Regions from separate parts of the Peribacillus sp. P4_C12 genome, predicted to be linked through region 1. Evidence: riboswitches for the same ligand, from Rfam matches in the RefSeq annotation. Region 1 holds a riboswitch; the other holds the start of a gene.

Evidence for each region. A riboswitch is a leader RNA that binds a small molecule or an ion and turns the genes downstream of it on or off. The one in region 1 is predicted to bind preQ1.
Region 2: it holds a riboswitch for preQ1, as region 1 does, so the genes downstream of both, AC1DUW_RS09130 (QueT transporter family protein) here and AC1DUW_RS09970 (VUT family protein) in region 1, are expected to answer to the same signal.

Annotation. Positions count from the first base shown of each region.
Region 1 is NZ_JBFUIB010000045.1:16,724-21,004, reverse strand. It holds gene AC1DUW_RS09980 (hypothetical protein) at 126-257, shown strand; gene AC1DUW_RS09975 (hypothetical protein) at 490-645, opposite strand; gene AC1DUW_RS09970 (VUT family protein) at 667-1,209, opposite strand; PreQ1 riboswitch class I at 1,261-1,303, opposite strand; gene AC1DUW_RS09965 (TetR/AcrR family transcriptional regulator) at 1,564-2,133, shown strand; gene AC1DUW_RS09960 (DUF4260 domain-containing protein) at 2,185-2,532, shown strand; gene queE (7-carboxy-7-deazaguanine synthase QueE) at 2,616-3,344, opposite strand; gene queD (6-carboxytetrahydropterin synthase QueD) at 3,337-3,807, opposite strand; gene queC (7-cyano-7-deazaguanine synthase QueC) at 3,807-4,281, opposite strand, start outside.
Region 2 is NZ_JBFUIB010000038.1:2,143-16,449, reverse strand. It holds gene AC1DUW_RS09180 (YwqI/YxiC family protein) at 1-167, opposite strand, end outside; gene AC1DUW_RS09175 (YwqH-like family protein) at 167-592, opposite strand; gene AC1DUW_RS09170 (M28 family peptidase) at 838-2,244, opposite strand; gene AC1DUW_RS09165 (iron-containing alcohol dehydrogenase) at 2,519-3,667, shown strand; gene AC1DUW_RS09160 (sensor histidine kinase) at 3,679-5,295, shown strand; gene AC1DUW_RS09155 (sigma-54-dependent transcriptional regulator) at 5,300-6,730, shown strand; gene adhP (alcohol dehydrogenase AdhP) at 6,808-7,821, opposite strand; gene AC1DUW_RS09145 (DUF3892 domain-containing protein) at 8,101-8,397, shown strand; gene AC1DUW_RS09140 (hypothetical protein) at 8,618-9,430, opposite strand; gene AC1DUW_RS09135 (YbaK/EbsC family protein) at 9,694-10,215, opposite strand; PreQ1 riboswitch class I at 10,384-10,428, shown strand; gene AC1DUW_RS09130 (QueT transporter family protein) at 10,435-10,920, shown strand; gene AC1DUW_RS09125 (TVP38/TMEM64 family protein) at 11,042-11,698, shown strand; gene AC1DUW_RS09120 (PAS domain-containing sensor histidine kinase) at 11,814-13,439, shown strand; gene AC1DUW_RS09115 (cadherin-like beta sandwich domain-containing protein) at 13,529-14,307, opposite strand, start outside.

The DNA of each region.
Region 1 (4,281 bases):
AGTTTCTGGCTTACTCGTGAATTTTCACGATTTACTCGTAAGTTTGGCTGATTTACTCGTGAGTTTTCACGATTTACTCGTGAGTTTCTGGTTTACTCGTGAATTTTCACGATTTACTCGTGAGTTTGGCTGATTTACTCGTGAATTTTCACGATTTACTCGTGAGTTTCTGGTTTACTCGTGAGTTTTCACGATTTACTCGTGAGTTTGGCTGGTTTACTCGTGAGTTTTCACGATTTACTCGTAAGTTTGGCTGATTTACTCGTGAATTTTCACGATTTACTCGTAAGTTTCTGGTTTACTCGTGAATTATCACGATTTACTCGTAAGTTTGGCTGATTTACTCGTGAATTTTCACGATTTACTCGTGAGTTTGGCTGGTTTACTCGTGAATTTTCACGATTTACTCGCGAACCTATAATTCACACAAAAAAAAGAACCAAATTTGGTTCTTTCTTCTCGACTTATACAGATCGTTTCCTATTTATATTAATGTTTACGTTTCTCATGATTGTCTATTCCCTTATGCTTCCGATAATTGGCGCAGGAGAGCTTCATACAGTCTCCTTGGACATCCGGACCATATTTTTCACGAAAAGCTTCCAGGCAATAGCATCTATCTTCTTCCTTTTTTGGTCCATCCATTGAGTGCTTCCCTCCTACTATTTAACCGGAGATAACGCGCTTCTCCAGTCTTACATTGATTCGGCCCAACAGCGCGGCACCGATTGACTGAATGACTGTTTTAACAATGATTTGGCCAAAAATCGCAGCGGGTACGGCTTCCCATGGCAGAACGTTGGCACCCAGTGGGCTAAGTCCAATCACAACAAATATCACCGAATCGAAAAATCCTCCGACAATCCCGCTGTAAAATACTCTCCAACTCATCGGAAGTTTTAACCGGGTATATATTTCAGTATCAGCTGTTTCTGCCACCACGAACGATAGTGCGGAAGCAAACACAATTAATAGGGTATCTCCTAATAAAAATGATACGCACGCTGATAAAATTAGTGCCGTGACAATGCACACATACGTCTTCACTCTGCCAAATTTATTCTGAACTAGATCCCGAAAGATAAAGGTTCCCCCGATTAGTAATGTCCCCATCGGAATAATAAACACACCAAGCTGTAATGGTGCAAAAGCTGCTGTAACCACATTCGCGGTGACAATGGACACTAAATACAATATAATTCTTAACATTTCTTACATTCTCCTTATACAGAAAAAACAGCACCCTAAGAAAGAGCACTGTTCTTCTTAGTTTTTTTGAGAGGGTAGCTAGAACCTCTTCCGCATGAGCGGATTATCTTTTTCCTAATTTATCGTAGCTTGAAAACGAATGGAAATCAAGAAGTTTCCACATTACCTATTTCTAAAAGAATTCAGTAAATACTTTATTAATAATTAGACTTATGGCTGATGTTTCGAATTTTGTTACTACATATGTGAATTGGAGTAGATCCTGTTAAATCATTTTATTCTAATATTTGACAATTACAAAACACTGCTATATGATTTTATTAACCACTGGTCAATAACTATGGAGGTGATACTATGTCCCCAAGGAAATCAGAAGGAAAAGAATTATCTAAGGAAATGGTATTGAATGAAGCCCGGAAACTTTTTGCATCCGTTGGGTATTCAAAAGTTTCAATGCGGCAATTAGCTAAAACATTAGATTGTAGTCATGGCGCCATTTATTATCATTTTAAAAATAAGGCCGAAATATTTTATAGTTTGGTAAAAACGGATTTTTCTCTATTGAATAATAAAATAGATGATATCATCCTAACTGAAAATAATGCTTCTCAAAAAATAGAGAAGATATTACTATGCTTTATAGAGTTTGGGTTAACCCAGCAAAATCATTATGCAATCATGTTTTTATCTAAAGAAAAAGAAATTCAACATTTACTTCAACTTGATTCTAATAAAACATATGAAAAACTAATCAGTTCTCTGACTGACCTTACAGAAAATAAACTAAACCCCGCATCAATATGGTCTATTTTCCTTTCGCTCCACGGCTTTATAACTTTTTATATTAATACACAACTTTCATATCAAGATGTAAAAAGCTTAGCTAATTTTCACGTTAAAAATATTATGAAGGGTATTGAATAATTTTTTTCACATTCATTGACCAATGGTTAATAAAGAATAGGAGGCTTAAATATGGTGAAAAAATTAATACATTCTGAAGGGCTTATGGTTCTTATAGCGATAATTTATATCTATTCAATAAATGAATTTAGCTGGTGGATTTTCCTTTTATTACTATTAACACCTGACATTTCTATGTTAGCCTATCTAATCAATAATCAAATTGGTGCCAAGGTTTATAACTTGTTTCATACTTATACAATATCAATACTCGTCATTTTGCTAGCTGTTTCTCTAAGCCAGGATACAATTTTAATGGTAGGTTTAATTTGGACGGCTCATATTGGAATGGATCGTTTTTTAGGATATGGCCTTAAATACACAACGGCTTTCAAGGCTACACACATTCAAGAGGTATAATCAGTGGTATTTAGCTTATTGTCCGCATAAAAAAAGCAGTGTGATTGAATCTTGAGCATCACACTGCTTCTTCCTCTCTTACTTTACACTCCCCGCTTATTTCCCCATATATAGGTATGCAGCTGCGGCAGCACTTTCACATTTCTAAGTTCATCATCAGCTATTACTTTATCAATTAGCTCTTCATATTTTTTCAAAAGTCCGCTAATCAGCTGTTGATCATTAGCCGTCCTGCTGTCATCATTGCCAACCTGCAAATAAAAAGGAATATCCGGGTACCGGAAATGTACGTTTTTGGCATACTGATAATCTTCATCATCAAAGACTACAACCTTCAACGAGACATGATTATCGGGATTTCGATTGGCAAGATTAGATATTATTCGATCAAGCACCTCAAAGTCCGTGTTCATCCTAGAACTCGGCGGCTTAGGTGAAATAGTCAGTTCATCAATATCGAGAAACCAATCCTGCCAACGGCTTCCCTGTGTTTCCACGCCGATTTTCATTCCATTATCTTTTAAAATTGCTATCAAGCCATCTAGATTTTTCAGCAGTGCTGGATTTCCACCTGATATTGTAACGAAGGAAAAGCCCTCACCGCCAATTCGCTTCAGCTCATTCCATATTTCTTCGGCAGTCATTTGATCTGTATCTTCCTTACCAGTGCCGTCCCAAGTAAACGCGGAATCACACCAGGCACAAGAATAATCGCATCCTGCCGTCCGAACAAACATGGTCTTTTGTCCGATGACCATGCCCTCCCCTTGGATTGTCGGACCGAAGATTTCCATAACAGGCAGCTTACTCACTTTCCATCCACTCCCGTCTAGCTTCAGCATAACTCGTCGGCGTTTCATATAGACGAACAAATTCGACTCTAGCACCCTCATAATTCTTGGTTAAAAGGGCTTCGGCCATTTTTTCATAAATCCAGACAACCATATTTTCAGCTGTTGTATTCATGAGCGGCAGTGTTTCATTCAAATAACGATGATCAAGGTGTATTTCAATCTCATTTTTCCAAATTTCTTTGATGTCACCAAAATCTATCATCAAACCGCGTGAATCCGTATATCCGCTCAATCCGAAAATGACCCTATACGTGTGGCCATGTAAGTTCTTGCATTTGCCTTCATAGTCATGAAGATGGTGCGCGGCATCAAAGGTGAATTCCTTGCTGACCATGACCCGCTTACTTGAGTAGTTTAATTGATTCCGCTGAATATCTTTATCTATTTTTTGAAGCTTATCCACGATAGTAAAACCGTACATTATTTAAGCACCTGCCGTCTGCTTACATAGTCATCCAGCCCTTTTTTCCGAAGCTTACATGCCGGACACTCACCACAGCCGTCGGATATAATCCCGTTATAACAAGTCAGAGTCTTCTCACGGACGAAATCAAACGCGCCAAGCTGATCCGCAAGCTCCCATGTTTCCTCTTTATTCAGCCACATAAGCGGCGTATCAATCACAAATGACTGGTCCATCGACAAATTCAAGGTCACGTTCAACGATTTAATGAATACATCGCGACAGTCTGGATATCCGCTGAAATCCGTCTCGCAGACACCAGTGACAATATGCTTAGCCCCAATTTGGCTTGCCAATACACCGGCAAACGAAAGGAACAGCAAATTCCGCCCTGGTACAAACGTTGACGGCAGTTCCCCGTCTTCTCCGTCCTCTACTGCGATATCACTTCGCGTTAACGCATTCGGCGCTAGTTGGTTCAACAGCGACATA
Region 2 (14,307 bases), on a different contig from region 1:
ACCTTCTCGAGGTTCGTTTCCCGGTCAATCCACTTCGAGGTGAACTCCAATTTATTGTTGCCTAGCTCGCCTGCCGGCAGATTTCCAAGCGTGACTGTACCAAGCGCCGTCTTCACCTGATCGACTTGCTTTGTTACGGCAGGATGATTCAGTTTGATTGTCGTCATTAAAACAACCACCCTTTTAAATATGATATTTTACTTTCTAATTGATCAATGACGGCTTCTCCTTTACCTAAAAGAACATCCGCTTCATGGGCTATGGTGCTTGCTGCACTCAGAGCTTTATTCTCTATATTCAGCATCGTGATTTTTCCCTCGATTTTTTCTTGGTAGTCGTCATAATCATCATAAATGATCGTAGACATAGCCTGGTATGCATCACTACGGGCATCCTGGAAGTCTTCTGCACGATTTCCTGTCCAGCTTTTTGCTAAGTCTGGATTTTTAATTTTACGGATTTCCCCCAGACATGTATTCTGTTCTTCTTTGATTTGTCTTTTTGCTTGCTCCAAACGATTAATTTTTTCATTCACATTGGACATTTTACTGGAGAGGGCAGAGTGAATGTCACTCAATGAATTTGCATACACTTAAAAATCACCTCAAACATACTATTATCATTGGGTATACTGTCATATTTTTCATATTTTTCATTATAAGGATTATAGTCTTAGAGTTAAATAGGGATAAATAAGCTATTTATGATAGGTCTTTAGGGAATTCATCCCATACAGAAAGATTCCAGCTTAGACTTTCCACCCCTGTTTTTTCCATTTTCAAACATAAAAAGAGAGTGCAGGCTGCACCCTCTAAAATTCATACTCATTTTAATGCATTATCTCAATTCCTTTTCGTCAAATAAATGCGGAACCTTCACCTTTTTCCCTTTTTTATGATTTAGATTAGGTTTTTTAGCTTCGATTTTAGCTTGGTCATAGACAGCGGTGCCGACAATTTCAGCAACATCTTGAAGCTTTTCCTTTGAGATTTTATCAATGGTATCATCAGGAGTATGATACCAAGGTTCTGATGGACTGTGGATGAATAAAGCAGCGGGAATTCCAGCCTCAGCGAAAGATACATGGTCACTTCGCCCGCCTTGTCCATATGGAGTCGGCTCACCATTCAGTCTTGTACTTGATTCCTGAGCCAGCTCGGTTACAAGGTTCATTTCTCCATCATTAGTCAAAATAACCAAATCTCCAGCGTCCCTGCTTCCTACCATATCTAGGTTGAAGTTGGCAATCGTCCGCTTGATATCATCATCAGAGAGGTTGTCCACATAATGCTGCGAACCTAACAATCCATTTTCCTCGGCCCCAAAGGTAACGAAGCGAATTTCCGTATCTGTAGGAAGATTCTTCAAAACACGTGCAAGTTCAAGTGTAACGGAAGTGCCTGATGCATCGTCATTTGCTCCAGGTGCCCCGGCGACGGAATCATGATGGCCTGTGATATAAATGATATCGCTCTGCTTAGCTTTAATGGTCTTGGTTGCTTTTTTTGTTGCCACCACGTTATAAGAGGTTTTTTCTCCGGTATGAGCCCCTTCAATTTTTAATGATGCGGTCAGTTTAACTCCAGTATTCAATTTTTCAAGCAGGGCTTCTCCATCCTTTTTCGTTATCGTGACTGATGGAATATACTGATCATTAGCCCCTCCAAGGGTCCCATTTAATTCCCCATCTGCATTATTGAATAGGATGACACCTGCTGCCCCTTTTTCTGCTGCATTCAATACTTTCTCTGCAAAAGTGAAGCTGCCTCTTTGAATAAGGGCGATCTTCCCTGTAACACCCGCTTTTTCAAGCTCTTCCTTCGTTCCTAAACCGGCGTATACCATTTCACCGGATAGATCACCATTTACTGAATAGGTTAAATGGTTCGATTGGATTTCCCCATCAAATCCGTCAATGGACAGCTCGACCAGATTTGGGTCTGTATAGGATAAAAAACTAAACTCTTCGATATCGGCCATATAGCCATAAGATTTAAGTTGCTTTTTGATGAACTGTACGGCCTTATACTCAGATTCCGTACCAGCTACTCGAGGTGTTTGTGAGAGGTATTCAATATTTTTGTAGATTTTGTCGACATCGATCCTTTTAACGATTTGCTTGTCTGCGGACGGCGCCTGATGTACTGGAGAAGTATTCGGTGTTGCTAAAGCAGTAGTAGTGGTCCCGGCTGCCCCTAATGATAATGCTGCGACTAATGATAAGGATAGAAATTGTTTTTTCATAGATTGCCTCCCAGTTTAATAGATTCCCTCTATCATTTTACAATATATAGAAATTTCTAACTAGGTAGGTTTATCCCTATTAATCTGTTCCTAAAGTAACGAATTTACAAATTTAAGAAACTAGAGAGAAATTTGACCTGTGCCAAAAGTTGTATTTTATTTAATAATTTGTCACATTATATAAAAATTCCTGCGATTCAAACAGGATTTTCGCCTTTCTTCGGGAAAATAGTACAAAGAGAAAATGACTTTAATCAGGGAAGAAGGCGCGAAGATGTCGATAACTAAATTTGTGATGCCGGAAGTTATTTTTGGAAAAGGTTCTATTGAACAAGCTGGTGAGGCTTGCTTGCGGTTGGGTGCCAAAAAGACACTGATAGTTAGTGATTCCGGTGTAGCCAATGCTGGTTGGCTTGATATTGTCATGGAAGCCTGCCAAAATGCGGGGCTTGCTTTTGCCACCTTCATTGAAACGACGACCAATCCGAAAGACAGGGAGATCGAAGCCGGTTGTTTATTTTTTAATAATCATGAATGTGACGCCATCATAGGTGTGGGGGGAGGAAGTGCCTTGGATGTCGCAAAAGGGATCGCCCTTTTGGCAACGAATGGTGGAACCATCAGTGACTATGAAGGAGTTGATAAAGTCCATTCTCCTCTACCCCCTATGGTGATGATCATGACCACTGCCGGATCGGGTTCGGAAGTCTCACAGTTTTCTGTGATTGTCGATTCGTTCCGGGAGAAAAAAATGACGATCATTTCAAAATCCCTCGTTCCTGATATTGCGATTGTTGACCCGGCTACCTTAACGACCTTAGAAGCAGATTTGACCGCCGCTACTGGAATGGATGTTTTGACACACGCCATTGAATCCTATGTATCTATCGCTGCAACTCCTTTGACCGATGTACAAGCCACAAACGCCTTGTCCATTGTTTCCCGTTACCTACGCCCTTCCGTTGCGTCTAAACATAATGAGGAAGCAAAAGAAGCGATGGCGATGGCCAGCCTGCAAGCCGGTCTTGCCTTTTCCAATGCCATATTGGGAGCAGCCCATGCAATTTCACATGCCATTGGCGGAAAGTACCTGCTTCCGCATGGTGAAATCAATGCTATCCTTCTCCCCCATGTCATGGACTTCAACCGAATTGCGGCCCCGAAGCGATTCAGCCAAATAGCAGAGATCATGGGGATTGATACGAGAGCTTTAACTGAGCAGCAAGCCGGCACCGCTGCCGTACACTTTGTAAGGGACTTGTCCCAGGATATCGGGACACCCAGGAGCCTAGGTGACGTGGGCATTACCAAAGACATGATTGATACAATAGGAATGACCGCCCTCGAGGATGCCTGCATGATTACGAACCCTCGGGATATGTCATTAGAACAGATTAGGCAGTTGCTCCTTACAGCCCTATAAGAGGTGAAAACATGAACAAATCTGAGTTGATCGATTTAATGACAGGCGTTAAGTCTTCGAAAAAAACATATTACACGGAACTTAAGAAAACCGTGGATCAGTTGAAGAAGAAAAATATGCAGCTTGAAATTATGAACGATATCACTAAAAACATGAATATAGACATGGATATTCACGAAATTCTCCGAAATGTTATCTCAAAACTCAAGCACCTAATTACATTCGATGACAGTCATTTTGTCATTTTATACGAAGAAGAACCAACTCTTCTCCATATTTGTCCTAATGGCCAATGCGAGCTTGAAATTGAATCCAAAAACCTATTACACCCTTTTCAGGACTTCTCATCTGCCTTGAAAGACGAACAATCCATTCAAGTGGAAATCAAAATGCTACCAGACTTCCCGGAAAAAAAAAGACTGCTATCTCTTGAGATTGAAACGCTTCTATTGGTGCCCCTGTATGGGAAAAATAAAAAAATAGGGGTTTGGACCTTCGGCAGAAAGAAAAAGAAAACGTGGCATAAAGATGAGTTGGATTTTCTTGAGCAACTTTCCAACCAGCTTGCACTGACTTTGGAGAATGCCCAGCTCTATAAAGAAGTTCTCCATTCCAAACAAGAATGGGAGGATACCTTCAAGGCCGTCGAAGATATGATCATCGTCTTTGATCGCCAAGGAGAAGTCTACCAATCTAATGATGCAGCCAGAGCTTTTTTTGACTTAAGTCCTTTAATTGAGAAATCTCAGACTCTGATTCAAGAGACATTTGTACAGGATAAGCCAGGGTTTCAAGAAATTTTGCTTCAGCCTGAAGCGATCTTGGAAATGCATGCCTATCCGATTCAAAATAAGGATCAACAGGTCTATGGAGTCATTGCTTATTATAAAAACGTCACCGAGAGAAGACAGATGGAAGCTCAATTGTTGCATGCCGGCAAGCTCGGAGCCATCGGCGAAATGGCAGCTGGAGTTGCCCATGAATTGAATAGCCCATTAACGGCCATTCTTGGAAACTCACAGCTTTTATTACGGAACACTTTACCAGACAACGAAGATTATATGCTTCTAACCGATATTAAAAATTGCGGCGACCGGTGCAGGCAAATCGTGAAAAGCTTACTTACCTTTTCCCGTCAAGATGAATATAGATTCCACTATTACTCTATTAACGAGGCCATACATCAGGTAATGAACCTTCTGAAGTTTCAACTAGGGAAGAAACAAATTTCCCTTCATCTTTCCCTTCAGGAAGATCTTCCTTTCATAAAGGGAAGCCAACCTCAGATAGAACAAATAATCATCAACTTGCTATTGAATGCCCAGGATGCATTGGATGATTGTGATATATCGGAAAAACTCATTACGATTCATACCTATTCTGAAGAAGAATTCATGGTGGTGAAGGTTGCTGATAACGGAGCTGGGATTGAAGCAGAGCGGCTGCCGCTCATTTTTCATCCTTTTCATACGACTAAGGACCGTGAAAAAGGTACAGGCCTAGGATTATCTGTGAGCCTTGGTATTGCGAAAGACCATGGAGGCAAAATTGACGTAATAAGCGCACCTGGAAAAGGAAGTGTATTTTTCCTGAGGCTTCCCTTGCAGCCAGAAGATGAAAGGAGATGATGAGATGATTCATTTACTTGTGGTAGACGATGAAAAAGAAGTTGGTACCTTTTTATCCCGCCTTTTTTCGATGAAAGGATATCACGTACAGGTCGTGAACAGTGGAAAGGAATTTCACCAAATAGATTTTAATCAGCAGCGCTTTGATGCCGCGATGATAGACCTAAAGCTTCCAGATTGTGATGGCCTATCTCTCCTGCAGTATCTGAAACAAAAACAACCGCTTTGCAAGGCACTGATTATGACCGGATACAGCACAGTCAAGACCGCTGTCGAGGCAATGAAACTTGGAGCGAGTGATTATATGGAAAAACCCTTTGTGGATATTGAAGTATTGGAAAAGCAACTTGACAACCTATTGAATGAAAACGACGATTTGAATCAACACTTTATCCATAACCTTGCCAAAGAGTCGGGTCTCATTGTAGGAGAAAGTTTATTAATGAAGGAACTGATTGAAATGGCTTTCAAAGTGGCTCAAAAATCCGTCAATGTCTTGATCGAGGGAGAAACAGGGAGTGGCAAAGAAGTACTTTCCCGTTTCATTCACTCAGCAAGCCCGCGAAGCCACGAGCCCTTTATTGGTATTAATTGTGGAGCAATCTCGGAATCCCTTCTCGAAAGCGAATTATTTGGGCATGAAAAAGGGGCCTTCACCGGAGCAACCCAACAACGAAAAGGTTTCTTTGAAATTGCAGGGAATGGCACCCTTTTCCTCGATGAAATTGCCGACGCGAGTCCGGCCATACAAGTCAAATTGCTTCGAGTTTTGGAAACACGGGAATTTATGCGTGTCGGAAGTAGCGGGACATTAAGAACAAATGCCCGCTTAGTAGCCGCCTCCAATGAAAATCTGCAGCAGGCAGTTGAAAAAAACAAATTCCGGGAAGACCTATTTTATCGACTGAACGTCGTCACTCTTGATATCCCCGCCTTGCGTAACAGAAAAGAAGATATTCCCCTCCTTGTCCGACATTTGGTTGAAAGAACTGGCCAGGCAGATATCTCCTTTTCCAATGAAGCTATTGAAAAATTACAGCAATACGACTGGCCCGGTAATATACGCGAATTATCTAATATAATCATGCGAACTCTCACTCTTGCTGACCATAAACAGGAAATCTCGGCAAATGATATCCTTCTATCTACCAACCAGGTTATTCCAATAAAAAAATACCCGCCGAATGCGAATCAATCGACTGAAAATCATCTCGAAGAATGGCGTAAACAGCTGGTTGCCGACTTTAATGAGAAAGATGAACTAATGCTCGAGGAAATCCTTAAGGAAATCAAACAACTCGAATCTACAATTGGCAAAGAACTCGTCATGCAGGCACTTCAAAAAACCTATGGAAACCGAAATGAAGCGGCAAAGCGTTTGCAGATCTCCATGAGAAAATTGCGATATATATTAAATGAGAAGAATCAGACATAATCTAATTATAGAATTCTTATAAGCTACCTAGAACAAACGAGGGTGTCCGACTTTAGGACCCCCTCGTTTGTTTATTTCTATTCTAAAGTTAATACGATTCGTCCGTTGATTTCTCCCTTTTCCATCATTTGAAACACGTCATTGATTTCATCAAGCGTTCTCGTTTCAATATTCGTCCTTACTTTGCCATCAGCCGCAAATTGAACAGCTTCTTGTAAATCTTTTCTTGTACCAACGATTGACCCTTTTACAGTCACCCCATTTAGTACCGTATCAAAAATTGGAATTGGAAGTTCGTCATTCGGCAATCCGACAACGACCAATGTTCCACCCCTTTTAACTGAACTGTAAGCTTGTTCGAAAGCTTTTTTCGTAACCGCTACAGAAATGGCTGCTTGTACTCCACCAACTTTTTCCTTAATGGCTTGTACAGGATCGCTCTTAAGACCATTAACCGTGAAATCTGCTCCTAATTCTGTAGCCAGATCAAGCTTATCATCTTGAATATCAACGGCAATGACATTAAAGCCCATAGCTTTCGCGTATTGAAGAGCAACATGACCCAATCCACCAATTCCATAGATTGCTACCCAATCTCCAGGTTTAGCTTCTGACACTTTAAGCGCTTTATAAGTCGTTACACCAGCACAGAAAATCGGTGAAACTTCCGCAAAGTCAAGCCCTTCAGGAACCTTGACCACATATTTTGCTGGTGCTTTGCAATATTCCGCATAACCGCCATCCACAGAATATCCAGCATTCAATTGATCCAGGCAAAGCGTTTCCCGTCCAGTCAGACAGTATTCACAATCGCCACATGCCGAATAAAGCCATGGAATCCCAACGCGGTCACCAACCTTTAATGTAGTAACGCCTTCTGCCACCTTCTCAATAATGCCTACACCCTCATGTCCAGGAATAAGCGGCAGCTTCGGTTTTACCGGCCAATCACCATGTACCGCATGTAAATCGGTATGACACACGCCACACGCTTTAATTTTCACTAATATCTCACCATATTCTAATTCTGGGATTGGTACATCTTTAATCTCAAGCTCTTGATTAAATTCATTGACGACCGCCGCCTTCATTGTCTTAACGTCTTGTATTTTTTTTGCATCCGCAGTACTTGCCCCTTGTTTTACATTCATGATTCATATTCCTCCCTTTTTTAAGTGGATATTTCTCACTTCCACTTATTTATGATGCAAGTGCCATGCCAGAAGAATAAAGCCCGGACAACAGTCTTTTCAAAAAAAGAATGCCGAAAAGTCGGCCCATTTTGACAAAAATACGGCTCAATCTGGACGAAACCTGGTTTGTATATTGCTGACCAAATAGCTCACCCTATAAATAGGAGGTGTCCAAGCATGGACCAATTTGAAAAAGCATATGAATCCTACAAACAGCAGGGAACCCCACAAGTAAACCAACATGATACAACTGGAAAAGAAGAAATTATCGCAGTACGAAAAAATGAAGATGACAATATTATTGCCATCAAAACAAACTCTGGGCGGGAGCTTGACTATCCCACCGCTCTTTCGGAAGCTAAGGCAGGCAACCTCGCCAATGTTGATGTCTTCCATAAATATGGCCGTGACATATTGCGGAGTGAGCCCGATGGGGTAAAGGAAAATAACCTGGATGAGCTACCGGAGTTCTAACTATTTGAAGAAGCTGCCTCACGTATAGGCAGTTTTTTTCTGTCAGGGGGGGTTAAACAAAAAGGAACCAGCATAGTAGCTGGTTCTCCTAAATTCCAGTTAAACTTACAAGCCCATCCTACTACATGGTCTCTTCGCCTTGAAAATGTGGTACAGCTCTGCTTTAAAATTGCAGAGTTATTTGAAGTATGGTCTACCTAAGATGTCTCTCACCATCATTTTATTTTTCATACCGATAGGATTCAGAGATTTCGAGCAGTTGGCCACAGGATTCCACCACTTCGATGATTTCTATCCAAGACATGTCCAACCCAAGTTCATTAGCATGAGAAATCTTATCCCGTAATTTCCGGATGGCATTCGCATCTTTCTTTCCTTTACTTTTAGAAGGAATTTGGAAGAAGAACCTCAATTCCTGATCTTTATGAATGATATCGAATTTATCACTGATTTGCAGACACTCTATTAAATTGATATCCTCATTTTTATCGATTCTCCTCCTATATAATTCGGTAGCCTTTTCTAAACGATCTCCGCTGATCATTGGATACCAACTGTCATCCCCGAATTTATCCATGATGATATCACTCATCCTCATTTCCAAAAGGGTAATATAGCCAAAAATCAGCATTCTGATTGGAGGCTTTTGCAGATCAGCGTGGGTAATCAACTTTTTAATTGAATTATTTTCTAACACGAACACCCTCGTTTTATTCTTAAAAATATGGAGAAGTTGAATCAAAGGGGTTGAATCCGAAACCAATTCTCTTAGTGTAAAACATTTCAAATACTCCGCAATCTTGCCTTCACCAAGTTCTTGCCTTTCGATATATCCGATAATTTCCCCTTGATCCTCTACCGCCAATATATCGAAATTCTTTTTTTCCAATTCTTTTTGTATCTCCAGTGCTAAATCGTTTTTATGGCAATACTCAAGCTCCTGGGCAATGCTCTTAACCGTGATATTTTCTTCATAAAGAGTTTTAAGACTAAGATAACTGCTATTGTTTTTTTTATAGCTTCCATTGAACATCTTTAACCCTCCACTTACGAACTTTCTGAACGATTTGCCTATGCGCCATGTTGAACAAACCTCCCCTAATTAGACCGTTAATTTACATCTGCGGTCAACTTTTCAGAAAAAAATGGGAGCAAACCTATTAGGAACAAGTTAAAAGCTTATAACTAAAAACCCAGTAATAAAAAGGGAAAAGGTAATGTCTCTCGTTATCAACAAATAAAGTCCACCAAAGTGGACTCATTTCCATTCTATGTGGTTCTTTTTGGTACGATAAATCAAAATCCATCAACTGTCTTACCTACTGCTGCTTCCTCATTCTGCTCTTCTTCCCATGCCTTACAAACATCAACCCAATCCTTCGCTCCTGAATATTCAAATAATTCAGCGAGTTTAAGTTCTATTGCAGAGTTCGCACTTCCGCATGCTGGGAATAAAGACTCAAAGCGCTTCATCGACACATCAAGGAAAACATCTAGGTCATTTGCCAACCCAAACGGGCAGACTCCTCCAATGGCATGACCAGTCTGTTCAAGCACATCCTCAGCTGACAACATTCGTGCCTTGAACCCGAACATCTGACGAAATTTCTTATTATCCACTTTTGCGTCCCCTGCGGCAACAACCAAAATCGCATGCTCACCTTCCCCCTTAAAGGAAAGAGTCTTAGCAATCCGCGCTGGAATAACGCCGATGGTTTCTGCAGCCTCATTCACCGTAGCACTTGATGTTTCGAACTCCATTACATCGCCTTCCCGGTCCCATTTTTTAAAATGGCTCTTGACACTCTCGATCGACATATTATAACCACTCCTTTGAAGTACATGTAAAAATAATATCATCCTTTATTGCAATAAATCAAAATCATTTGAGACATCCACAGCTTGAAAACTTATTATTTTGAAACCATTCTTTACAAATTGACGAAACAAGCCTACATGGGATACTATTAGTCTTCGGGCAAAAGCCTAAACGTGGTTCGTAACCATCCCACGATAAAAAACTAGGGAGAGAGTAAAATGAATGTTCGTACACTCGTGATAAGCGGGTTATTGGCCGCCTTATATGTGGTGGTCTCATTTGTGTTTCAACCAATATCATTTGGAATATACCAATTTCGGGTTCCGGAAATATTGAATCATCTGATTGTATTTAACAAAAAATATATCTACGGCATAGTGGGCGGCGTTTTCATATCGAATCTGCTCTTTTCGCCGATGGTGCCATATGATTTGATATTCGGGGTAGGGCAATCTCTGCTTGCCTTATTGCTTGTCATTTTTGCCTCACGCTTCATAAAGAGCATTAAAGGACGGATGATCGTTACGATTATCTTTTTCACGTTCACAATGTTTTTAATTGCAATCGAACTGAACCTTGCCCTGGATTTACCATTCTTGTTAAGCTGGATGACCACGGCTGTCGGTGAGTTCATCGTCCTTTTAGTTGGTGCGCCAATTATTTATGGAATGAATAAAAGAATTCAGTTTGAAAAGTGGCTATAAAGGAATCTTCGCGTCGTTAACCCACTATAATGGAAAAGAGCTGTCTGCTTCATGCGGAAGCTCTTTTTTTCACCATTGAACCTGAAGATGATAAACTATTAGTATGAATGGTGGTGACCTTTTGAAAAAAATACTGACCTTAATCGGTCTATTGGTAATAGTAATATTTATCGTTTCCAATGCAGAATTGTTCACCATGGTTTGGAAAAGTGATTTGGATTCAGTTATAACCATATTGACAGAAAACCTTTTGCTTACTTTTGTTGTGACATTTGTGTTGATGATTGTCCAAAATTCTTTTACCATTATACCCTTAATTTTACTCCTAACCATCAATGTCGCGATATTTGGATTCATATATGGGTACCTATGGAGTTGGGTTACAAGTGTCGTTGCATCAGGATTCATTTTTTATGCAGCCAGGAACTGGTTTCAGGCACCTCTCTTAAAGAAAATGGGCCCAAAATGGAAAGAATCCGTTGTAGAGCATGGCTTTATGTACGTGTTTACCGGAAGGATATTCCCACTCATACCAACAAGTTTAATTAACTTGGCAGCTGGAGTCAGCTCTGTAACCTTCAAGGATTTTTTATTAGCGACCGCACTCGGAAATCTTATATACTTTTTCTTTCTATCCTTAATCCCTTATGGTCTCCTATCTGTGGAAATGAACGAATATACACTAGCTGTACTCGCCTTCCTCTTCTTACTATTTTTCCTTATCTATAAACGCTTTAAGAAGAAAAAGAAAGTAACCTTCTTCAGGAAAAACAGGTGACTGTTAGGGCTCCTGTTTTTTTATTTATGATTCTGCATATATTTTTCTTTGATAGTTTGTTAAAATGTGTATGTATTTTTAGCCTTTGAAATGTCGTAAATCAGGGAGAATCTCCATGTCCAAACGCTCCATTTTAGTACTATATATCCTATTTGGGATTCTTACACTAGTCGTGTTCGACTACTTTTTAACTACTAATATTGAAAACAAAGAGGTCTTTATTCAACTCCAAAGAGCAGAAGGAATTGTTTTTCTTTTATCAATAGGCTTGATTTTATTTCTTTATTTGGCTAAAAGAGAAAAATTCAAGCAATTAAAAGAGGAGGAACAGCGTCGTCGCACGCTCATTAATTCAATGGTAGACTTCGTTAACTTCAAGGATGGAGATGGCCGATGGCTTGAATCCAACACCTTTGGTCTGCAATTATTTCAATTGGAACATGTAGACTATAAGGGAAAAAAAGACAGTGAGCTCGCAGAATACTCCGAATTTTATAAAGAGTCGTTAATCTACTGTGAAATTTCAGATGAAGAAACGTGGATAAAAAAGGAGATTACGCGGTGTGAGGAAATCATCCCGCTACCCAACGGCAATCATAAGACCTTTGATACCATCAAAGTTCCTTTGTTCTTTGAAGATGGTTCCCGAAAAGGATTAGTGGTCATTGGCAGGGATATTTCTGAAAGAGTTGTCGCAGAAAATCAATTATTTGAGAGTGAACAGCGCTATAAATCATTGTTCGAACACAACCCTTATCCGATGCTGATGCTTGATTTAACCGGAATAATTACCACCGTCAATCCAAGGTTTGAAACAGTTACAGGCTTTCATCAAGAAGAAATCCAAGGTGCCTCTTTTATTGAGTTAAACTTTTCCGCAGAAGATGAAGAACTGATTCGTACATCCTGTCAATACGTCGTGGAAAACCAAAAGGGGATAAAAAAAGGAAAAGATATAGAGTTTCTCACGAAATACGGGAAGTCTCTTTTACTTTCATGTACATTTGTCCCGATGCTTATTGGAAATGAATTAGTCGGAATTATTACCTATGCTAAAGATGTAACTCAAATCCGAGAAACGGAAGCACGCTTAAGAAGAACCGAAAAGTTGTCAATAGTCGGTGAACTTGCTGCCAGTGTAGCACACGAAGTACGTAACCCATTAACTTCTTTAAAAGGATTCGTCCAGTTACTTAAAAAGAGCGACCACCCCTTTGAACAATACTACACTATTATGCTCAGTGAATTAGACCGAATCAATCTGATTGTAAGCGAATTACTTGTTCTTGCAAAACCTCAGGAACTCCCATTCAGTAAACACCAAATTATTGAACTGATGGATGAAGTCAAAACCTTGCTTAAACCAGAGGCAGACTCATATTCTACAAAAATATCGATAGATGTAAAAAATGAAATCCCGCTTCTTTCATGTGAGGCAAATCAGCTCAAACAAGTGTTTATAAACATGATTAAGAACTCTATGGAGGCCTCCGCCGATCACATTTGGATTGATTTCGAGCAAATCGACAATACCCTTTCCATAACCATCAGGGATAATGGAAGTGGAATCGAAAAAAATCGTTTGAAACATCTAGGAGAACCTTTTTATTCATCTAAAGAAAGAGGAACGGGTCTAGGATTGACCGTTAGCTGCCGAATTATTGAGGCGCACAGAGGAAAGGTTCGTTTTAACAGCGAGCTAAATCATGGAACCGAAGTCAAAATTGTTTTACCAATATAAATTTCAGGACAAGCCTATTAAATCTTGTCCTTTTTTTGTATTCTAAAAAAAGACCCCTTCAAATTTTTTGAAACAGTCCCTTGGTAATATTAAAAAAGAGAGAGAACGAATTTCTTTATTTTCCCCAAAAATGAAATGGATTCTGTTGATTGATTATCCATCGTCATCATCTGGCTACCTTTGTTATTGGATTTAAGGTTTTCCGATTTACTAGATGTACTCATTTGTGTTGCTCCAACTACTGCCTCTTTTTCAGTTTTGGCATCATCTACAGTTTCTTCCTCATCCATGTCTACATCGATATCTTTATCGAAAACAAGGACGTAGGTACGTCGTGCTCCATCTTTTGAGACTGTTACTGAAATTGCCGTCTTAGCTTTATTCTTAATCGTTACGGTTTTACTGCTTTCACCGTCATATTTTATCGTAGCTCCACTTGCGCTAGCTATAGCTTCAATTTGGACTAAGGTAATATCCTTATCGACTTCGATATGATATGTATGCTCATCAGAATCAAAAGATTTGTTCCACGTTCCTTTTGATACTGTCAAAGTGTTCAACACTGGTGCGTTATTGCCTTCCTCACCTACGGACCCAGCTGACATTACCTTTTTAACAGAATCCGATAAGGTTTTTTGTGTAGAAATGCTTGCAATCTGCTGTGCTTTAGGTGCTTGGCTACTTAGCATTTGACCTTTGGATGAATCCGAAGGAGTTGATGATGGTTTGTCACCGTTATCGGAGGAAGGTTGAGTTTTACTTGCTCCTGTTGAAGATTCCTTTTTAGCTTCATCTCCTTTAGAGGTATCCTTATCTTCGGTTCTCTTTGCCTTAGCTGCAGCCCTTGTAATCGTAAGCGTGTATGTTT